4 regions of the Streptomyces sp. NPDC046859 genome follow, and region 1 is predicted to be linked to each of the others. Evidence: riboswitches for the same ligand, from Rfam matches in the RefSeq annotation. Region 1 holds a riboswitch; each other region holds the start of a gene.
The links. A riboswitch is a leader RNA that binds a small molecule or an ion and turns the genes downstream of it on or off. The one in region 1 is predicted to bind cobalamin.
Positions count from the first base shown of each region.

Region 2: another riboswitch for cobalamin. It lies ahead of ABZ899_RS07685 ((2Fe-2S) ferredoxin domain-containing protein); the one in region 1 lies ahead of ABZ899_RS09950 (cobalamin biosynthesis protein).
Region 3: another riboswitch for cobalamin. It lies ahead of ABZ899_RS31205 (ABC transporter substrate-binding protein); the one in region 1 lies ahead of ABZ899_RS09950 (cobalamin biosynthesis protein).
Region 4: another riboswitch for cobalamin. It lies ahead of ABZ899_RS12775 (ribonucleoside-diphosphate reductase subunit alpha); the one in region 1 lies ahead of ABZ899_RS09950 (cobalamin biosynthesis protein).

Region 1 is NZ_JBEYXR010000005.1:357,517-362,323, reverse strand. It holds gene ABZ899_RS09965 (lysozyme) at 155-940, shown strand; gene ABZ899_RS09960 (inorganic phosphate transporter) at 1,106-2,338, shown strand; gene ABZ899_RS09955 (hypothetical protein) at 2,376-2,597, shown strand; cobalamin riboswitch at 2,704-2,847, shown strand; gene ABZ899_RS09950 (cobalamin biosynthesis protein) at 2,946-3,905, shown strand; gene ABZ899_RS09945 (cobyric acid synthase) at 3,902-4,807, shown strand, end outside.
Region 2 is NZ_JBEYXR010000004.1:295,649-300,455, forward strand. It holds gene ABZ899_RS07670 (inositol monophosphatase family protein) at 1-162, opposite strand, end outside; gene ABZ899_RS07675 (gamma-glutamyltransferase) at 261-2,084, opposite strand; partial or broken gene ABZ899_RS07680 (transposase) at 2,172-2,828, opposite strand; gene ABZ899_RS07685 ((2Fe-2S) ferredoxin domain-containing protein) at 3,197-3,607, opposite strand; cobalamin riboswitch at 3,665-3,842, opposite strand; gene ABZ899_RS07690 (methylmalonyl-CoA mutase family protein) at 3,984-4,807, shown strand, end outside.
Region 3 is NZ_JBEYXR010000030.1:54,533-59,339, forward strand. It holds gene ABZ899_RS31195 (GntR family transcriptional regulator) at 787-1,260, opposite strand; gene ABZ899_RS31200 (hypothetical protein) at 1,253-1,621, opposite strand; cobalamin riboswitch at 2,217-2,338, shown strand; gene ABZ899_RS31205 (ABC transporter substrate-binding protein) at 2,387-3,412, shown strand; gene ABZ899_RS31210 (iron ABC transporter permease) at 3,409-4,524, shown strand; gene ABZ899_RS31215 (ABC transporter ATP-binding protein) at 4,521-4,807, shown strand, end outside.
Region 4 is NZ_JBEYXR010000007.1:98,186-102,992, reverse strand. It holds gene ABZ899_RS12785 (hypothetical protein) at 83-322, shown strand; gene ABZ899_RS12780 (ribonucleotide-diphosphate reductase subunit beta) at 235-1,245, opposite strand; gene ABZ899_RS12775 (ribonucleoside-diphosphate reductase subunit alpha) at 1,302-3,656, opposite strand; cobalamin riboswitch at 3,781-3,941, opposite strand; gene ABZ899_RS12770 (GNAT family N-acetyltransferase) at 3,959-4,465, opposite strand; gene mctP (monocarboxylate uptake permease MctP) at 4,593-4,807, opposite strand, start outside.

The DNA of each region.
Region 1 (4,807 bases):
GGGGCACTTTAGGGCGGAGAGGCGACCTCCGGAAGGGTGCATAGCAGGACATACCGCCTGCGCCGCCCGCTTGGCCTGAGATCGATCAGAGTTCAACGATCTTCCGATAATCTCCGGGTGATTTGCCGCACACGTCGCCATTCCGGGGGGAATCATGGCTCGTGCCCGCAAACCGTCCCGTCCGCACCATCCGCCCCGTCCGTCCCGTCACCGCATCCACCGCTCACGCCTCATGGCGGCCTGCGCGGCGGTGCTCGCGCTGAGCGGCGCCGCCGTCGCCGGCACCCCGGCCCCGGCCGTGGCCGCCGGGGAACCCAGAGGCCATGACGTCTCGTCGCACCAGAAGGACGTCGACTGGCCGGACAGCCGGGCGAAGGGCGCCCGGTTCGTCTACGTCAAGGCGACCGAGTCGCACACCTACCGCAACCCGTACCACGCCCGGCAGTACGACGGCGCCCGGGCCGCCGGCCTGGTGCGCGGCGCCTACCACTTCGCCCTGCCCGACCGGTCCTCGGGCCGCGCGCAGGCGGCTTTCTTCGTGCGCAACGGCGGCGGCTGGCGGCCGGACGGCTGGACCCTGCCGCCCGCCCTCGACATCGAGTACAACCCGTACGGCACGCACAAGTGCTACGGGCTGCGCAAGGCGGCGATGACCGCCTGGATCAGGGCGTTCAGCGACGAGGTGCGCCGGCTGACCGGCCGCCGTCCGGTGATCTACACCACCACCCACTGGTGGAACACCTGCACCGGCGCCTCCCGCGCCTTCGCCGACCACCCGCTGTGGGTGGCCCGCTACGATGCCCCGAACCCCGGAACGCTGCCGTCCGGATGGCGTGCGTGGACCCTCTGGCAGTACGACAACGGCGGCAGCCTGCCGGGTGACCAGAATCTCTTCAACGGGTCCCTGGCACAGCTGAGGTCGTTCGCCCGCGGCGGTTAGGCCGCGCCCCGCAAGGGCCCGGCCGGGGTGCCGCGGACGGAGGGCTTCCGTTCATAGCGGAAGTCCTCCCTGCCGGACACCGTGCGGCCCGCCCCAGTTCACCTTCCGTTCACTCAGGTTGCCTACGTTCATCGAGCCAATGACCTCGAACGATTGCCTGGGTAAATGGAAAACTTCTCGCTGATCCTCGCGATCGTGGTGGTAACCGCGCTCGCGTTCGATTTCACGAACGGTTTTCACGACACCGCCAACGCGATGGCCACGACCATCTCGACCGGTGCGCTCAAGCCCAAGGTCGCGGTGGCCATGTCCGCCGTGCTCAACCTTGTGGGCGCCTTCCTCTCGGTGGAGGTCGCCAACACGATCTCCAAGGGTCTCGTCGACGAGACCGGCATCCGTCCCGAGGTCATCTTCGCCGCGTTGGTCGGCGCGATCCTCTGGAACCTCCTCACCTGGCTGGTGGGCCTGCCCTCCAGCTCGTCGCACGCCCTGATGGGCGGCCTGATCGGCGCCACCATCGCCTCGGCGGGCGTCGGCGCCGTCCACGGCGACGTGCTGGTCACCAAGGTCCTGCTCCCGGCCGTCGCCGCCCCGATCGTCGCGGGCGTCGCGGCCCTGCTGGCCACGCGGCTCACCTACACGCTCGGCAGGAAGGCCGACGGCCAGGCCGCGAAGAAGGGCTACCGCGCCGGTCAGATCGCCTCCGCGGGCCTCGTCTCCCTCGCCCACGGCACCAACGACGCCCAGAAGACCATGGGCATCATCACCCTCGCCCTCGTCGCGGGCGGCACCCTCGCCCCCGACTCGGACCCGCCCACCTGGGTCATCCTCTCCGCCGGCCTGGCCATCGCGCTCGGCACCTACCTGGGCGGCTGGCGGATCATCCGCACCATGGGCAAGGGCCTGACCGACCTCCAGCCGCAGCAGGGCTTCGCCGCCCAGACCAGCGCGGCGACGGTCATCCTGGCCTCCTCCCACCTCGGCTTCTCCCTGTCCACCACGCACTCGGTCTCCGGCTCCGTGATGGGCGCCGGTCTGGGCCGCAAGGGCGGCGTGGTCCGCTGGTCCACGGCCACCCGGATGTTCGTCGCCTGGGGCCTGACCCTGCCGGCCGCCGCGCTGGTCGCCGCGCTCGCCGAGTACGTGACGGGTCTCGGCGACTGGGGCACCGCCGCCGTCGCGGTCTTCCTGGTCGCCTCCAGCGCCGCCATCTGGAAGATCTCCCGCCGCGAGGTCATCGACCACACCAACGTCACCGACTACGACGAGCCCGCCGGCGTGGTCACCACCGCCATGGCCGCCGTGACCCCGCCTCCCGCGGGCACGGTGACCGAGGACCTCGCGGTCACCCTCCCCGCACCGGCATCCGGAGCCGAGCCCTCCAAGGCCGGCGTGTGACCCCCGGTCCCCCCTCCCGGCAACACAAGGAAGCAGCATGAAGATCGACTGGGCGTCCCTCGGCTCCGTCTTCGGTGTCAGTCTCGTCGTCACGGTGGCCCTCGTGGGCCTGTTCACCCTCGGCATCGCGGGCCTCTCGCGCCGCGAACGGGCGGTCGCCCAGGGCGACTCGGCCGCGCTCGCGGTCACCGGCGCGTACGCGTGCTTCGCGGCGTGCACGGCGGCCGTGGCGTACGGCATCTATCTCATCGTGGCCTGACGCACGGCGCGCGACTCCTGAGGTGCGTGACGGGACACCGTCGCGCACCTTCGGTGTGTGTGGGCCTGCGCACACTCTCCCGTCGCAGGTCACAGGCAAGTTGACGGCCGTCGCGACCCATGGTGGACTTCCGGAGCCATCTACGGCGGCAGAAGAGGAAGCCGGTGCGAATCCGGCGCGGTCCCGCCACTGTCACCGGGGTAGTAACCCCCGGGAGCCAGGAACTCTCGCCGCCGGTCTCGTCGAACCAGGGCGTGGACACCCTGAGTGAGGACATCACGCGATGCTCGCCTGCCGCTCGTCACGCAGTACCGGACCCCTGTCCGACGCCACCACCGGCTGAACCCCATGCGTGCCGAACGCGTCTTCGCGTACGGCGCCGCCGCCGGACTCCTCGGTGACCTGCTGCTCGGCGATCCACGCCGTGGGCATCCGGTCGCCGCGTTCGGACGTGCCGCGGGCGCCGTGGAACGAGTGCTGTGGCGCGACCACCGCGCCTGGGGTGTGCTGCACACCGCCGTGTGCGCCGGTGGCGCCGTGGCGGCCGCCGCGCTGGGCGCACGTGCCGTGCGCCCCTCCCCCGCCGCCTCCGTCGCCCTGACCGGCGCCGTCACCTGGGCCGTCGTCGGCGGCACGTCGCTCGCCCGGGAGGCCCGGGCCGTCGGACGTGCCCTGGAGGCAGGCGACGTCGAGGCGGCGCGGGCGCGGCTGCCGCATCTGTGCGGCCGCGACCCGCAGGCGCTGGACGCCGACGGGATCGCGCGGGCGGTCGTGGAGTCCGTCGCCGAGAACACCTCGGACGCCGTGGTCGGCGCCCTGGTGTGGGGAGCCGTCGCCGGCGTGCCGGGCCTCGCCGGGTTCCGGGCCGTCAACACCCTCGACGCCATGGTCGGGCACCGCTCCCCCGAGTACCGCCGCTACGGCTGGGCCTCGGCCCGTCTCGACGACGTGGCCGGCTGGCCGGGTGCCCGGCTGACCGCCGCGCTGGCCGCCGTCGCCGGGGGCGACCCCCGGGGCGCCGTACGGGCCTGGCGCGCGGACGCGCACCGGCATCCCAGCCCCAACGCGGGCCCGGTGGAGGCGTCGTTCGCGGGCGCGCTCGGGGTGCGGCTCGGCGGGACGCTGTCGTACGGCGGGCGGGTGGAGCACCGGCCCGTGCTGAACGGCGCCGCCGGACGGGCCGTCCGGGTCGCCGACATCGAGCGGGCCGTGCGTCTCTCCCAGCGGGTCGGGGTGCTCGCCCTGGGCGTGTGCGCCGGGGCGCGGCTCCTGCTCGGGCGGCGCGGGGCGAGAGGACGTGTCTCGTGAAGGGCGGGCTGCTCGTCGCCGGCACGACCTCCGACGCCGGCAAGAGCGTCGTCACCGCCGGGATCTGCCGGTGGCTGGTGCGCCAGGGCGTGAAGGTCGCGCCCTTCAAGGCGCAGAACATGTCGCTGAACTCGTTCGTCACCCGCGAGGGCGCGGAGATCGGGCGGGCGCAGGCCATGCAGGCCCAGGCGTGCCGTATCGAGCCGACCGCGCTGATGAACCCCGTCCTGCTGAAGCCGGGCGGGGACCAGAGCAGTCAGGTGGTGCTGCTGGGCAGGCCGGTGGGCGAGATGAGCGCACGCGGCTACCACGGCGGACGGCAGCAGCGGCTGCTCGGCACCGTGCTGGACTCCCTCGCCGAACTGCGGGCCACGTACGACGCGGTGATCTGCGAGGGGGCCGGTTCCCCGGCCGAGATCAATCTGCGGCGCACCGACATCGTGAACATGGGGATCGCACGCGGCGCGGGGCTGCCCGTGCTGGTCGTGGGCGACATCGACCGGGGCGGTGTCTTCGCCTCGTTCTTCGGGACCGTGGCGCTGCTGTCCCGCGAGGACCAGGAGCTGGTCGCCGGGTTCCTCGTCAACAAGTTCCGCGGCGACGTCTCGCTCCTCGAACCCGGCCTCGACATGCTGCACGGCCTCACCGGACGGCGGACGTACGGCGTCCTGCCCTTCCGGCACGGACTCGGCATCGACGAGGAGGACGGCCTGCGGGTGTCGCTGCGCGGGGCGGTGCGCGAGTCCGAGGTGGCCGCCCCGGTCGGCGAGGACGTGCTGCGGGTCGCCGTGTGCGCGGTGCCGCTGATGTCGAACTTCACGGACGTCGACGCGCTCGCCGCCGAACCGGGCGTCGTCGTGCGGTTCGTGGACCGGCCGGAGGAACTGGCCGACGCCGACCTG
Region 2 (4,807 bases), on a different contig from region 1:
GGTCACCAGGTCGTGCGGCCCGCTCTTGCGGTCGACCTCGTGGTCGGCGAGCCGGCGGAAGCGGGGCATGATCTCGGCGGCCGCCGCCTTGCGGACGGCGTCCTCCACGTCGGTGGCGTGCTGGGCGAGAAACTCTTCGATGGTTTCGTTGTCTTCGATCACCCGTCCATGAGAACACGCGCCGCTGACAGCGCCCGCCCGCCGGGTGACCTGCGGACGGCCTCCCGGTGAACGCGCGGGGCGGACGCCACCCGGTCCCCTCAGCGTCCGACGGCGTAGCCCTGCATGCCGCGCGGGTTCGCCGCGGCGGACAGGACCCCGGTGCCGGGGTCGCGCGCGACCGCGCACAGGCGGCCCTCCGACCAGGCGTCGCCGACCGCGACGTCGTGGCCGCGCCGCCGCAGCGCGTCCACCACCGCGGGGTCGGTGCGGGCCTCCACGGTGACGCTCCCGGGCCGCGTGCCGCGCGGGTGGAACGATCCGGGAAAGCTGTCGTTGTGCCAGTTCGGGGCGTCGATGGCGCCCTGGAGGTCGAGGCCGCCGCGGACCCGGCCGCGCAGGGCGACGGCGAGGAAGAAGTGCAGCTGCCACTGGTCCTGCTGGTCCCCGCCGGGGGTGCCGAAGGCCAGCACGGGCTCACCGTCGCGCAGCGCGATGGTGGGGGTGAGCGTGGTGCGGGGGCGCCGTCCCGGCGTCAGGGAGCTCGGCAGGCCCTCCTCCAGCCAGGTCATCTGCAGCCGCGTGCCGAGCGGGAAGCCGAGTTCGGGCACCACGGGGTTGGACTGCAGCCAGCCGCCGCTCGGGGTGGCCGCGACCATGTTGCCCCACCGGTCGACGACGTCGAGGTGGCAGGTGTCGCCGCGGGTGCTGCCGTCGGCGGCCACCTCGGGCTCGCCCGGCACCGGGGACCGGGGCGACTCGGCGATCGTCGGCTCCCCGGCGCCGGGCACGGAGCCGGGTGCGGCGACGGCCGCGCCCCGCGCGTGTGCGCCGAGCCTCGGCGTGCGGCCGCCGGGGCTGCCGGGCCGCAGCTCGAAGGAGGCCGTGTCGCCCACCAGCCGGCGGCGGCCGGCGTTGTAGGCGTCGGACAGCAGGTCGGCGAGGGGCACCTCGGCGGCGTCGCCGTACCAGGCCTCCCGGTCGGCCATGGCCAGCTTGCAGCACTCGATGAGCAGGTGGACGTAGTCCGCGGACCCGTACGGGGGCAGTTCGTCCGGGAGCAGGGCGAGCTGCTGGAGGAGCACCGGGCCCTGGCTCCAGGGCCCGGCCTTGCACAGGGTCCAGCCGTTCCAGTCGTACGTCGCCGGCGCCTCGTAGGTCGCGGACCAGGCAGCCAGGTCGTCGGCCGTGAGGGTGCCGGTGTGGCGCTCGCCGCTGGTGTCGAGGGTGGGCCGGTTCGCCTGCCGGACCAGCGCCTCGGCGATGAACCCGGTGCGCCACACCGCGCGCGCGGCCTCGATCCGTGCGACCCGGTCGCCAGCTCCGGCGATCTCGTCGAGCAGGCGTTTCCAGGTGGCGGCGAGCGCCGGGTTGCGGAAGAGCGTGCCGGGCCGGGGCGGCTCGCCGTCCGGCAGGTACACCTCGGCGGAGGAGGTCCACTCGGTCTCGAACAGCTCGCGCACCGTCTCCACGGTCTCGCCGACGCGCTCCACGGGCGCGTGTCCGTGCTCGGCGTAGCCGATGGCGTACTCCAGGACGTCGGCGGGTGCCAGGGTGCCGTGGTCGCGCAGCAGGACCATCCAGGCGTCGAAGGCGCCGGGCACGGCGGCGGCCAGCGGTCCGGTGCCGGGGACGAGGTCCAGGCCGAGGCCCCGGTAGTGGCTGACGGTCGCGCCCGCGGGGGCGACGCCCTGGCCGCACAGCACCCGCACCTCGCCGCCCGCCGGGGCGAGGAGGATCGGCACCTCGCCGGCCGGCCCGTTCAGGTGCGGTTCGACGACGTGCAGCACGAACGCGCCGGCCACGGCGGCGTCGTAGGCGTTGCCGCCGCGCTCGAGGACCGCCATCGCGGACTGCGAGGCCAGCCAGTGGGTGGAGGACACCATGCCGAAGGTGCCCTGGAGGGTGGGACGGGTGGTGAACATGGCGGGCGTCACCTCGCGGTCGGCGCGGACGGGTCCGTCCGATCTTCCTTGACATCCTCCCCTCCCTGAAGGGAGGGGATTCCTGGCTCAGGCTGCCTCCGGGAGCAGCGCTCCCGGAGGTCTTACGCCCTCGGCACCAGCCGGGTTGAGACCAGCCCGGACGAGCATCACGCGGGCGGAGTTCTTGTCCCTGGGGGATACGACTCCGCACGCGGTGCAGGTGTGGGTACGTTCCGAAAGAGGAAGTGCGTGCTTGGTTCTCGCTCCGCACGACGCGCAGTCCATGGTGGTATGTGCGGGATTGACGAGGCGGATGTCCCGCCCGTGCTTGCGACCCATCTCGATCAGGGCGGTCTTGGTGGCGCCGATCGCGGCGTCCGCCGCCTTGCGCGCCATCGTGGACTTGGCGAGGAACTTCGGCCGGAAGTCCTCGACGGCGATCGCATCGTGGTCGCGGACCACGGACTTGGCCCATTTGCGGGCGGTGTCCTGCCGCTGCCGGGCGACCTTCTTGTGCAGCTTCGCGGCCCGCAGCTGCGCCTGCCGGTAGCCCTTGGACGCGGCCTGCCCGCGTGCGGGCTTGCGGCGGGCCATCATCCGCTGGTAGCAGGCGAGTTTGTGTGCGGCGTTCTTCCCATGCTGGGTGTGGGGGAGGTCGTGGGCGTCGGACGTGGTGGTCGCGGTCTCCTTGACGCCCCAGTCCACGCCGAGGACACGGCCCGTGGCCGGGAGCGGCTGGGCTTCGGTCAACTCCGAGATCCTGCATCTGCTTGAGGTCGCCCTCACCACCATGGACGGCGACGACCAATCGCCCTGACGGCGATGGCTCCTTCCTCGCCCTGCTCCGCAGGGGTCCGATTCCTCCAGGCCTGAAGGCCGGGGCATCCTCGGAGGTATCAGGTGACCGCCCGTTCGATGTTCAACCGTTCATGGGGGCGTGGAGCGAGGGTGGCGTGAAGGTGTGGAGGTCGGGCGGACCGGGCCAGGCCGCCTGACCCGGGCCGCCACCCCACGCGGACTCTCGCCGGCCTGCCCGCACCGGTGGGCGACCACCTGCGCGCGACGCCGCCAGGATGACGCCTGAACCCGTCACCGCCGCGACGAGCGGATGGTCAGCCGTTCCCGGGGGCGCGGGACGAGGGCGGGGGGAAGGTGTGGAGGTCGAGGATCTCCGGGCAGGGGGCGACGCCGGGGCCACCCGCCCGGACCCAGGCGATGACGTCCTCGGTGGCGTCCGGATCGTTGACGAGGCCGAGCCAGACCGGGCGGGCGCCCGCCGCCCGCGCCGCGGCGGAGGGCTGGACGACGACCACGTTGGCGTGGTCGCAGACGTCGAGGCAGTCCGAGACGCGTACGGGCACGCTGTCCCTCAGCCGGGCGGCCTGACGGGCATGGTCCACACCGGCCACCTTCGGGCTGCCGCAGCAGCAGTCCCGGCAGAGCACGACCCGGCAGGGCGGGGACGGGGGGCGCCGGTCCGGGAGCGGCGGCTCGGACGACGGCGGGGGCGGGGGTACGGGCATGACTGCCTTCGGGTCGGGGCTCGTACGCGGAGCCGGCCTGCGGAGGTCCTCCCCGCCCGGTGGCGCGGAGGTGCCGGCAGGTCTTCGGACTCGGGTTCGTCCCGGCGGGGCGCCTTCCCGGTCTCCCAGTGGCGTGCCTGCCCCGCCCGTCCCCCTCACCGCTGCGCGTCAGTTCCGGATTCGCACCGGATTCCCTGGCCCCGCAAGGGGCTCGACCAGCTCCGCGAGGCTATCAAGTCGGGGCCGCGAGCGGCTCCTCCGTCGTGCCCGCGCAGGCCGCGGAGGAGTGCGGAGACGCAGGTCACAATCTGGAAGAGGGCAAGGTCACAGCCGTGCCCCCTGCTGCTCCTTTGGCGATCTGACCTAGCATCCGAGCATGACGGTCCTGCCTGACGACGGGCTCTCGCTGGCCGCCGAGTTCCCTGACGCAACCCATGAGCAGTGGCAACACCTGGTGGAGGGTGTGCTGCGCAAGGCGGGCAAGGACGTGTCGGGGACGGCTGCCGAGGACGCCCTGTCCACCCCACTCGAGGACGGGATGCGCTCCCGCCCCCTGTACACCGCGCGCGACGCCGCGCCCGACCCCGGCCTGCCCGGCTTCACCCCGTTCGTCCGGGGCGGGCGCCCCGAGGGCAACACGGCCGGCGGCTGGGACGTACGGCAGCGGCACACCACGGCCGCGGACGGCGTGGTGCTGGCGGACCTGGAGAACGGCGTCACCTCGCTCTGGCTGGTCCTCGGCGACGCCGGCATCCCGGTGTCCTCCCTCGGCCGGGCCCTCGACGGCGTCTACCTCGACCTCGCCCCGGTCGTCCTGGACGCGGGCGCCGGGACGGAGACCGCCGCACACGCCCTGCTGGACCTGTACGCGGAGCGCGGCGTCGCCAAGGACGCGGCGCGCGGCAACCTCGGCGCCGACCCGCTCGGCCACGAGGCCCGCACCGGCACGTCCCTCCCGTTCGCGCCGGCCGCCGTGCTGGCCCGGCGGTGCGCCGAGGAGTACCCGGGGCTGCGGGCGCTGACCGTGGACGCCCTGCCGTACCACGAGGCCGGCGGCTCGGCCGCGCAGGAGCTCGGTTCCGCGCTGGCGACCGGTGTGGCGTATCTGCGCGAGCTCACCGAGGCCGGCCTGACGGTCGAACAGGCCGCCGCCCAGCTGGAGTTCCGCTACGCGGCCACCGCCGACCAGTTCCTGACCAT
Region 3 (4,807 bases), on a different contig from region 1:
CAGATTCAACATTCGCCACCGCGACCTGGTGGGTGACTGGACCCGGTGGGCGACTTTGTCGGGTGTCGGGCTCTTCGTGAAAGCGACGGTCGAGCGGAACCGTATCTCCTTCAGCCTCACACCGGTCCGAAATATGTCAAGCGGGCCACCTCGGGCATCGATCATGACCGACCGGCGGGGAGCCGCGGGATCGGACGTCGGGTCAAGGCATGGCAGGAGGTTTCTGAGCAGTACATCGGCTGCCTTCGGCTGCCTGGCGATTCCGTCGCTGTCCGGACCAGCGGGCAGCGGCAGGGGTTCCGTACGGTCGAGGTGTCGAATCCGCCGGACGTGGTGACGGCACCCGAGCTCCGGGGGGTGGAATGGCCTTGCATCATGATCAGCCTGGCAGCCTCCGCAGCAGGACGTCCTGCACGTCGGAGTCCGGGCTCATCGTGTCGTCGCCGTGCGTCGGCCGGCCCTTACCGGGCGCGAGGGGAAAGCCTGCGCGCCAGTCACCGTCCGGGCGAGGTCGTGCAGCAGGACGGGCGAACGGCCAAGTTCCGGAGCTGCCGACGGGACCGGTTCGGCCTGTGTGGCCCGGTCCAGGGCGGACATGACGTGACCCCTGAGCGGAGGTGCGGCCGACGATGTTGTCCACGCCTCCACCGAAGTTCCCGAAGAGGAAAGGGCACGCACGGACCTCTTGCGGATGTGAACCGGCCGCCGAACGGAGCGCCCCAGCCCACGCCTGCGGCGGAGCAGCGCATGCCTTGCGCACTGAACAGCGCGCAAGGCTCCTCGACTTCACCTGCCACGCACGCCCGTGCCCGGGATGGTCGCCGACGCCTCCGTCGGTTTGACGCCCTCAGTTGCGCTGTGGTCCTTTGCCTTGACCGGCTCGGACCCCGAGTCCAGAGCGTTGCGGACGGCGGTCAGGATGTCCTCGGTGCCGGCGCCGAGTGCACGGGCTGCCGAGGTGAAGTCGCGTGCCAGCGTGTCCAGTTGATGGACATCGTGCCCGTGCGCGGCCGGGAGTTCGGCCACCCGGGTACCCGCGCCCCGGCGGGTCCGGATCAATCTCGCGGCCTCCAGCTCGCGGTAGGCACGGGCCACGGTGCCCGGCGCCAGACCGAGGTCTGCAGCGAGTTGCCGAACGGTCGGCAGGCGCTCGCCCTCGGCCAGCCGGCCGGTACGGATGAGCGCGGCCAACTGGGCACGGATCTGCTCGTACGGCGGTACCTGGCTGGTGGTGTCGACACGGACGGTGCGTTCACTCATCGTCGCCACTCCCCTCGTCCGCCACACCGTCGTCCACCGCCCGTGGCGCCACCACGGTGAGCACGGACCATCCGAACGTGAACACGCTCAGCAGACCCAGGGGGCAGATCACCACGATGGTGACCGCGCCGAGCGGGCCGGCGCAGGGCCCGTCCGTGAGCGCGACGAGAAGCATCAGTACGACGAGAAGGACCTGACACGACACCAGCAGTCCCCAGGCTCCCACGATGGCCCAGGCACGGTCGCGACGCTGCCGGTGGTCGCCCGGCCCGAACTCGAAGCCGATCGCCAGGCCGGACCATCGGGCGTAATGGTCGGCGTGGTCGAGGAACCGGGACTGGAGCGGGACGGTGTCGAGCACGTGAAGATCCCCCAAGGCACCTTGTACCAAACGATGGATACAAGATGCCCTGCTGCGAAAACTTGTGTCAAACCATCGACACAAGAAAGCGCCGACGTCTCCGCCAGACGAAACCTGCCTCGCCTCATCCACCCGCCCGCCCAAGCCGCACTCCCCCCACCGAGTCCGCGAGACGAGGACCACCCGGACAGCGCCGCCAACGGAGGCCGACCCCCATGCCGACCTCGACGACACGCAGACCCCGAACCCGCCGTCCCCCACCGTGGAAAGGCGACGGCCAGGGTGACGCCGCGCTTCGCGATCGGCGCTGACGCCCGTACCGGAAACCGCCCAGGCGGTTCTGGCCCGGCGGCACGGCTTCTCAGGGTGCACAGCGCGGCGGAGCGGCGACGGATGGCCGAGGAGGCGGGGTTCGGCCGCGGGCAGGTCTTCGGCGGGTTCGAGGGGCGCCCTTACGACGAGAGCGCTGAACGACTCACCCTTCGGGCCGTCCGCGAAGCGTGAGGGAGGCGTGGTGCGCACGGCCGGGTCCGCGCGCCCTTTTGCCTGCGACGCGGGGAATCGTAAGATCACCTGGTCATCGCCGCGACGGGAGACAGGAAGCCGGTGCGAATCCGGCACGGTCCCGCCACTGTGACCGGGGAGCGCCCCTCCGACACGCCACTGCGCGCCGCGCGGGAAGGCGGAGGAAGCGTCGATCCGGGAGTCAGGACACTGGTCCGTCGCGGGCCCGATCCGAGGAGCGCGGACTCCAGGAGGCTTCACGTGTCCCAGCTGTTCACCCCTGCCCGCACGCGCGGGCTCCTTCGTGCCACGGCCGCTGCCGTGGCTCTGTCGTCAGTGCTGTTGACCACGAGCTGCGGTGCGGCCGACGAGAGCGGCGGGGACGCGAAGGCGACCGCGGCCGTGCCCGCGGGTTTCCCGGTCACCATCGACAACTGCGGCGTGAGGAGGACGTACGACAAGCCGCCGTCACGGGTGGTCACCATCCACCAGCACCCGGCTGAACTCATGCTCGCCCTCGGCCTGAAGGATCGCATGGTCGGCAAGGCCTTCCCCGACTCCGCGGTTCTGCCCGAGCTGAAGAAGGATTACGAGGCGGTTCCCGAACTGGCGCGCAAGGAACCGTCGTTCGAGAAGGTCCTGGATGCCGAACCCGAACTCGTCTACGGCGGCTACGGCAGTGCCTTCGCCGAGAAGGAGGGCCGCTCCCGCTCAGCGTTCGCCGACGCGGGCATCGACACCTACCTCAACCGTGAGTACTGCGGCAAGAAGAAGGTGACGATGGAGGACACCTACGACGAGATCCGCACCATCGGCAAGATCTTCGGTGTCTCGGACCGGGCCGACAAGCTGGTCACCGAACTCAGGGGCCGCGTCGGCAAGGCCGCAGGCACGGTCGAAGGCGAGCCCGAGGTGCCCGTCTTCGTCTACGACAGCGGCGACAAGGCCGCATTCACCGCGGGCGGCAAGAGCCTGGGCACCGAGCTGATCCGCCTGGCCGGCGGCGAGAACGTCTTCGCCGACCTCGACGACGTCTTCGGCGATGTCTCCTGGGAGCAGGTCATCGAGCGCAAACCGGAGGTCATCGCCATCTACGACTACGCCGGTGCCGGAAACGTCGAGCAGAAGAAGCGGTTCCTGCTGTCCCAGCCCGCGCTCGCCGACGTACCCGCTGTCAGGAACAAGCGATTCGTCGTCCTGCCGCTGACCGCCACCCTGGTGGGAATCCGCTCGGCCTACGCGGTCGACGACCTGGCCCGCGGACTGCACCCCGAGAGCTTCCGGTGACCCGGACCGCCACCGGCGCGTCCACGGAGCGCAGGGTCCGACCACGGAAGACCACGCAGCCAGGAGGGGGCCGCACGCGGCTGGCCGTCACGCTGCTCGTACTCACCGCCCTGCTCGCCGTCTCCGCCACTACGGGACTTGCGATCGGCTCCGTCCACGTGCCACCCGGCCAGGTGTGGGGCATCGTGACGCACGCACTGGGTGCCGACTGGCAGCAGCCGGACTGGTCGCGGGCCCGGGAGACCATCGTGGTGGACGTGCGGGCGCCGCGGGTGCTGCTCGGTGCGGTCACCGGCGCCGGCCTTGCGGTGATCGGCACGGCCCTTCAGGCCCTGGTGCGCAACCCGCTCGCCGAGCCGTACCTGCTCGGGGTCTCCTCGGGAGCGTCCCTCGGCGCGTTCTCGGTCATCGTGTTCGGGGCCACCCTTTTCGGTCCCGTCTCCCTGTCGGCGGCAGCCTTCGTAGGTGCCTTGGGCGCACTCCTGCTCGTGTACGCCACCGCCCGCACCGGCGGACGGATCACCTCATCGCGTCTCGTGCTGTCCGGCGTGGCGATCGCGGCGATGCTCACCGCGGTCCTCGATCTGCTCCTGCTCACCACCGATCGGGGCAACGAGACCCGCGCGGTCCTCGCCTGGACGCTCGGCGGCCTCGGCGGGGTCAATTGGGGCACGCTGTGGCTGCCGAGCACGGCCTTGCTGCTCGGTGTCGGCGTCCTCATGGCGCAGGCCCGCAACTTGAACCTGCTGCTGGCCGGCGAGGAGGCAGCCACCACCATGGGTCTGGACGTGGCCCGCTTCCGTGCCCGGCTGTTCGTCCTGCTCTCCCTCGTCACGGGCGTGCTCGTCGCGGCGGCCGGACCGATCGGCTTCGTCGGCCTGATGACGCCCCACATCGTGCGTCTGTTCGTCGGCGGCGACCACCGCCGGGTCCTGCCGACGGCGGCGCTCGGCGGAGCGGTCTTCCTCCTCTGGGCCGACATCGCCGCACGGACGATCGCCGCACCGATGGAGATACCCGTCGGCGTACTCACGGCCTTGTGCGGCGGGCCGTTCTTCCTGTGGCTCATGCGCCGGGACGCCCGGCGCGGCACCGACCGAGGAGCGGCATGACCGCGACCGAACTGAGCCTCCACGGCGTCACGCTCACCGCCGGCGCCCGCCACCTGGTGCGCGACGTGTCCCTGACCGCCCGCCCAGGCGAGACCATCGGGCTCGTGGGGCCCAACGGCAGCGGCAAGTCCAGCCTCCTGCGCACCGTCTACCGCGTCCTGCGCCCCGACACGGGCGAGGTCCGGGTCGACGGAGGCGACGCCTGGTCGTTGCCGGTGCGGCAACTGGCCCGCTCCGTGGCGGCGGTGGTCCAGGAGTCGGCACCCGACCTCGACCTCGCCGT
Region 4 (4,807 bases), on a different contig from region 1:
TGCCTCGCGGATGGCAGTAAATCGAGGGTGTGCGGCAGTCCTGCCACTGTTCGACAGGAGTGTCCGGCGCGACAGTGGTGTCATGACTGCAGAACAGACACAGACACTGCTCGCCATGGCCGTCGTGCTCGGGATGTTCGTCCTCCTGGTCCTCCCCTCGGTGATCGGGATCGTGCACGACCGCCGCATCGACCGTCAGATCAGGGAGGCCCAGGAGCGCGACGCGGTCCGGACTCAGAAGTCCTCGTCCAGGTCGACGGTGCCCTCCACCGCCACCTGGTACGCCGAGGGACGCCGCTCGAAGAAGTTGGTCAACTCCTGAACCCCCTGCAGCTCCATGAAGGAGAAGGGGTTCTCGGAGCCGTACACCGGAGCGAAGCCGAGGCGGGTCAGCCGCTGGTCGGCGACACACTCCAGGTACTGCCGCATCGAGTCGGTGTTCATGCCCGGGAGGCCGTCACCGCACAGGTCGCGCGCGAACTGCAGCTCGGCCTCGACGGCCTCCTTGAGCATGTCGGTGACCTGTTGCCCGAGCTGGTCGTCGAACAGCTCCGGCTCCTCCTTGCGGACCGTGTCGACCACGTCGAAGGCGAACGACATGTGCATGGTCTCGTCCCGGAACACCCAGTTGGTGCCGGTCGCCAGGCCGTGCAGCAGGCCCCGGCTGCGGAACCAGTAGACGTACGCGAAGGCGCCGTAGAAGAACAGGCCCTCGATGCAGGCCGCGAAGCAGATCAGGTTGAGCAGGAACCGCCGGCGGTCCGCATGGGACTCCAGACGGTCCAGCTTCTCCACCTCGTTGATCCACTTGAAGCAGAAGCCGGCCTTCTCGCGGATCGACGGGATGTTCTCCACCGCCGCGAACGCCGCCGCCCGGTCCTCGGGGTCGGGAAGGTAGGTGTCGAGCAGCGTCAGATAGAACTGGACGTGCACGGCCTCCTCGAACAGCTGACGCGACAGGTACAGCCGCGCCTCGGGGGAGTTGATGTGCTTGTACAGCGTCAGCACCAGATTGTTCGCGACGATCGAGTCACCGGTCGCGAAGAACGCCACCAGGCGCCCGATCAGGTGCTGTTCGGCCGGGGTCAGCTTCGCGAGGTCGGCCACGTCCGAGTGGAGGTCGACCTCCTCGACGGTCCAGGTGTTCTTGATGGCGTCCCGGTAGCGCTCGTAGAAGTCCGGGTAGCGCATCGGGCGCAGGGTCAGCTCGAAGCCGGGGTCGAGCAGGTTCTGGGTACGGGTCATCGCTGTCGGCGCGGAGCGCCGTCCTCCAGGGGTGGTGGTCGGGTGACGGGCGGGCATCACTGGCAGGCGTCGCAGGACTCGGGGTTCTCCAGGGAGCAGGCGACCGCGTCGGGGTCGGTGACCTGCGGTACGGGGACGGTCGCCCGTGCGGCGCGGGCGATCCTCGTCGCCGGGCGCGAGCGCAGGTAGTACGTCGTCTTCAGCCCCTGCTTCCAGGCGTACGCGTACATCGAGGAGAGCTTGCCGATGGTCGGCGTCTCCAGGAACAGGTTCAGGGACTGCGACTGGTCGAGGAACGGCGTGCGCGCCGCCGCCATGTCGATCAGGCCGCGCTGCGGGATCTCCCAGGCCGTGCGGTACAGCGCCCGTACGTCCGCCGGGATCCAGGCGAAGTCTTGCACCGAGCCGTTGGCCTCGCGCAGCGCCTCGCGGGTACGGGCGTCCCACACGCCGAGCCGCTTCAGCTCCTCGACGAGGTAGGAGTTGACCTGGAGGAACTCGCCGGACAGGGTCTCGCGCTTGAACAGGTTGGAGACCTGCGGCTCGATGCACTCGTAGACACCGGCGATGGAGGCGATCGTGGCGGTGGGCGCGATCGCCAGCAGCAGCGAGTTGCGCAGCCCGGTCGCGGCGATCCGCTCGCGCAGCGCGGCCCAGCGCCCGGGCCACGTGAGCTCGACGTCGTAGTGGTCGGGGTGCAGCACGCCCCGGGCGGTCCGCGTCTTCTCCCAGGCGGGCAGCGGGCCGTCGCGCTCGGCGAGGTCGGCGGACGCCTCGTACGCGGCGAGCATGATGCGCTCGGCGATCCGGGTCGACAGCGCCTTGGCCTCGGGGGAGTCGAAGGGCAGCCGCAGCTGGAAGAGGACGTCCTGCAGGCCCATCGCGCCCAGGCCCACCGGACGCCAGCGGGCGTTGGAGCGGCCGGCCTGCTCGGTCGGGTAGAAGTTGATGTCCACGACCCGGTCGAGGAAGGTGACGGCCGTGCGGACCGTCTCGTCCAGGCGCTCCCAGTCGATGTCACCGTCGCGCACGAAGGCGCCGAGGTTGACCGAGCCGAGGTTGCAGACCGCCGTCTCCCCGTCGTCCGTGACCTCCAGGATCTCGGTGCACAGGTTGGAGGAGTGCACGACGTGCCCGGGCAGGGCGGTCTGGTTGGCGGTCCGGTTGGCGGCGTCCTTGAAGGTCATCCAGCCGTTGCCGGTCTGCGCGAGGGTGCGCATCATACGGCCGTACAGCTCACGGGCCGGGAGGGTCTTGCGGGCCAGCCCCGCGCGCTCCGCCTCGCGGTACGCCGCGTCGAACTCCTCGCCCCACAGGTCGACCAGGTGGGGCACGTCGGCGGGGGAGAACAGGCTCCACGGCCCGTCGGCCTCGACCCGGCGCATGAACTCGTCCGGGACCCAGTGCGCGAGGTTCAGGTTGTGCGTACGGCGGGCGTCCTCACCGGTGTTGTCCCGCAGCTCCAGGAACTCCTCGATGTCGGAGTGCCAGGTCTCCAGGTAGACCGCGGCGGCGCCCTTGCGCCGGCCGCCCTGGTTCACGGCGGCGACCGAGGCGTCCAGCGTCTTCAGGAACGGCACGATGCCGTTGGAGTGCCCGTTCGTCCCCCGGATCAGCGAACCCCGGGCCCGGACGCGGGAGTACGACAGACCGATGCCGCCCGCGTGCTTGGACAGGCGCGCGACCTGGTGGTAGCGGTCGTAGATCGAGTCCAGCTCGTCCTTGGGGGAGTCCAGGAGGTAGCACGACGACATCTGGGGGTGCCGGGTGCCGGAGTTGAAGAGGGTGGGGGAGGACGGCAGGTACTCCAGGCGGCTCATCAGTCGGTAGAGCGCGGCGACCTCGTCCACCGCTCCGGCTGTGTCGTCGGCGGCGAGACCCGCGGCGACGCGCAGCAGGAAGTGCTGGGGCGTCTCGATCACCTTGCGGGTGTGCGGGTGCCGCAGCAGGTAGCGGCTGTGGAGGGTGCGCAGGCCGAAGTAGCCGAACCGGTCGTCGGCGGCGGGGTCGACGAGCGCGTCGAGCCGGCCGGCGTGCGCCCGGACGAACGCGGCCGTCCGGTCGGCGACGAGGCCCTCGCGGTGCCCGGTCGCGACCGACTCGGTGAAGGTCGTGACGCCCTGCGAGGCCGCCTCGGCGGCGATGGAGCGGGTGAGCAGCCGCGCGGCCAGCCTGCTGTACGCGGGGTCCTCGGAGATGAGCCCGGCCGCCGCCTCGGTGGCGAGCTCGCGCAGCTCCGTCTCGTCGGCCCGGGCGGACCGGCCGCGCAGCGCGGCGCCGGCGATCCGGCCGGGGTCGGCGTCGGGGAGGTCGGCGGTCAGCTCGGTCAGGGTCCGCAACAGCGCGGCACCGGGACCGTCGTTCTCCGGTTCGGCCGCCGCTGAGGCCGGTTCGGCTGGCGCGATGGTCACGTGAGGCTCTCCCTCGCTCGGCACTGGGCCTCGCGGAGGCAGGGGGCAGCTCACGAGCGCACGGGGCGTCGCGTCCACCGGCCCATTCCCCGAGGCCCGGACGTCGGAGCGCACCGGCCGGGGGTGGCCGGGACGCACTGTCGGCAGGTCCTCGGACTGACGATGTGCACGCGACATGCACAGGTACACCGTTGCGGGACAGTTCCGGATTCGCACCGGATTCCCCTGCGGCGACAGCGAGCATGAGCATACATCTTGTGCTCGCCCGCCGCGCCACCCCTAGATGTTGTGGCGTACTGGTGTCAGAGCGTCAACTCATAGGTGATGAGCATGAGGTCGGTCAGCTCCGGCAGGGGGTTCCAGTCCCGGTCCGGTGTGCGGACGAAGCCCAGGCGCTCGTAGAGGCGGTGGGCGGAGTGCATGGTGGACTGGGAGGAGAGGATCACCCGCACACACCCCTCCGTGGCGCGGGCGCGGTCGACGCAGGCGCGGACCAGCGCCTCGCCGGCTCCACGGCCCCGGGCCGCGTGGTCGACGGCGAGCATACGGATCTCCGCCTCGCCGCGGCGGGCCAGATCGGCCATCGGGCCGCCGTCCGGGACGAAGGTCACGCCGCCGAGGACGCGGTCGTGCTCGACGGCCACGAGCACCTGTGCGGCCGCCGCGCGCCTGGCCACGTCCTTGAGCTCGCCGAGGTAGTCGTCGCTCTCGCCGAAGTCGAGGAAGCCGTCCTGGAGATAGGCCCGTGCGGTGATCTCGCCGAGGATGCCGTACTCGCCTGGGTCCGCCTGCCGGATCACGATGTCCATACGGCGAGTCTGCCGTAGGAGGTGTCCCGCCGGTCAGGCCGGGCCCCGGCGTCGCCGACGGGACAACCCCCGCGCACACGGCGGCGGGCCGCCGGATCTCTCCGACGGCCCGCCGTGTGCCGGTGGTTCAGTGGGCCGAGCCCGCCGTGGCCGGCGGCAGCTCCACCTGGACGCCGGGGTCACCCGCGTCCGCCGTGTAGTCCTCCGGCTTCGTCTCGTCGACGCCCTCGGGCGCCTTCGCGGCCCTCAGGACGAAGGTCAGGACGACCGTGACCAGCACATTGAGCACGAACGCCGTCAGACCGATGTAGCCGATCTCACCGATGCCCGGGATCTCCTTGG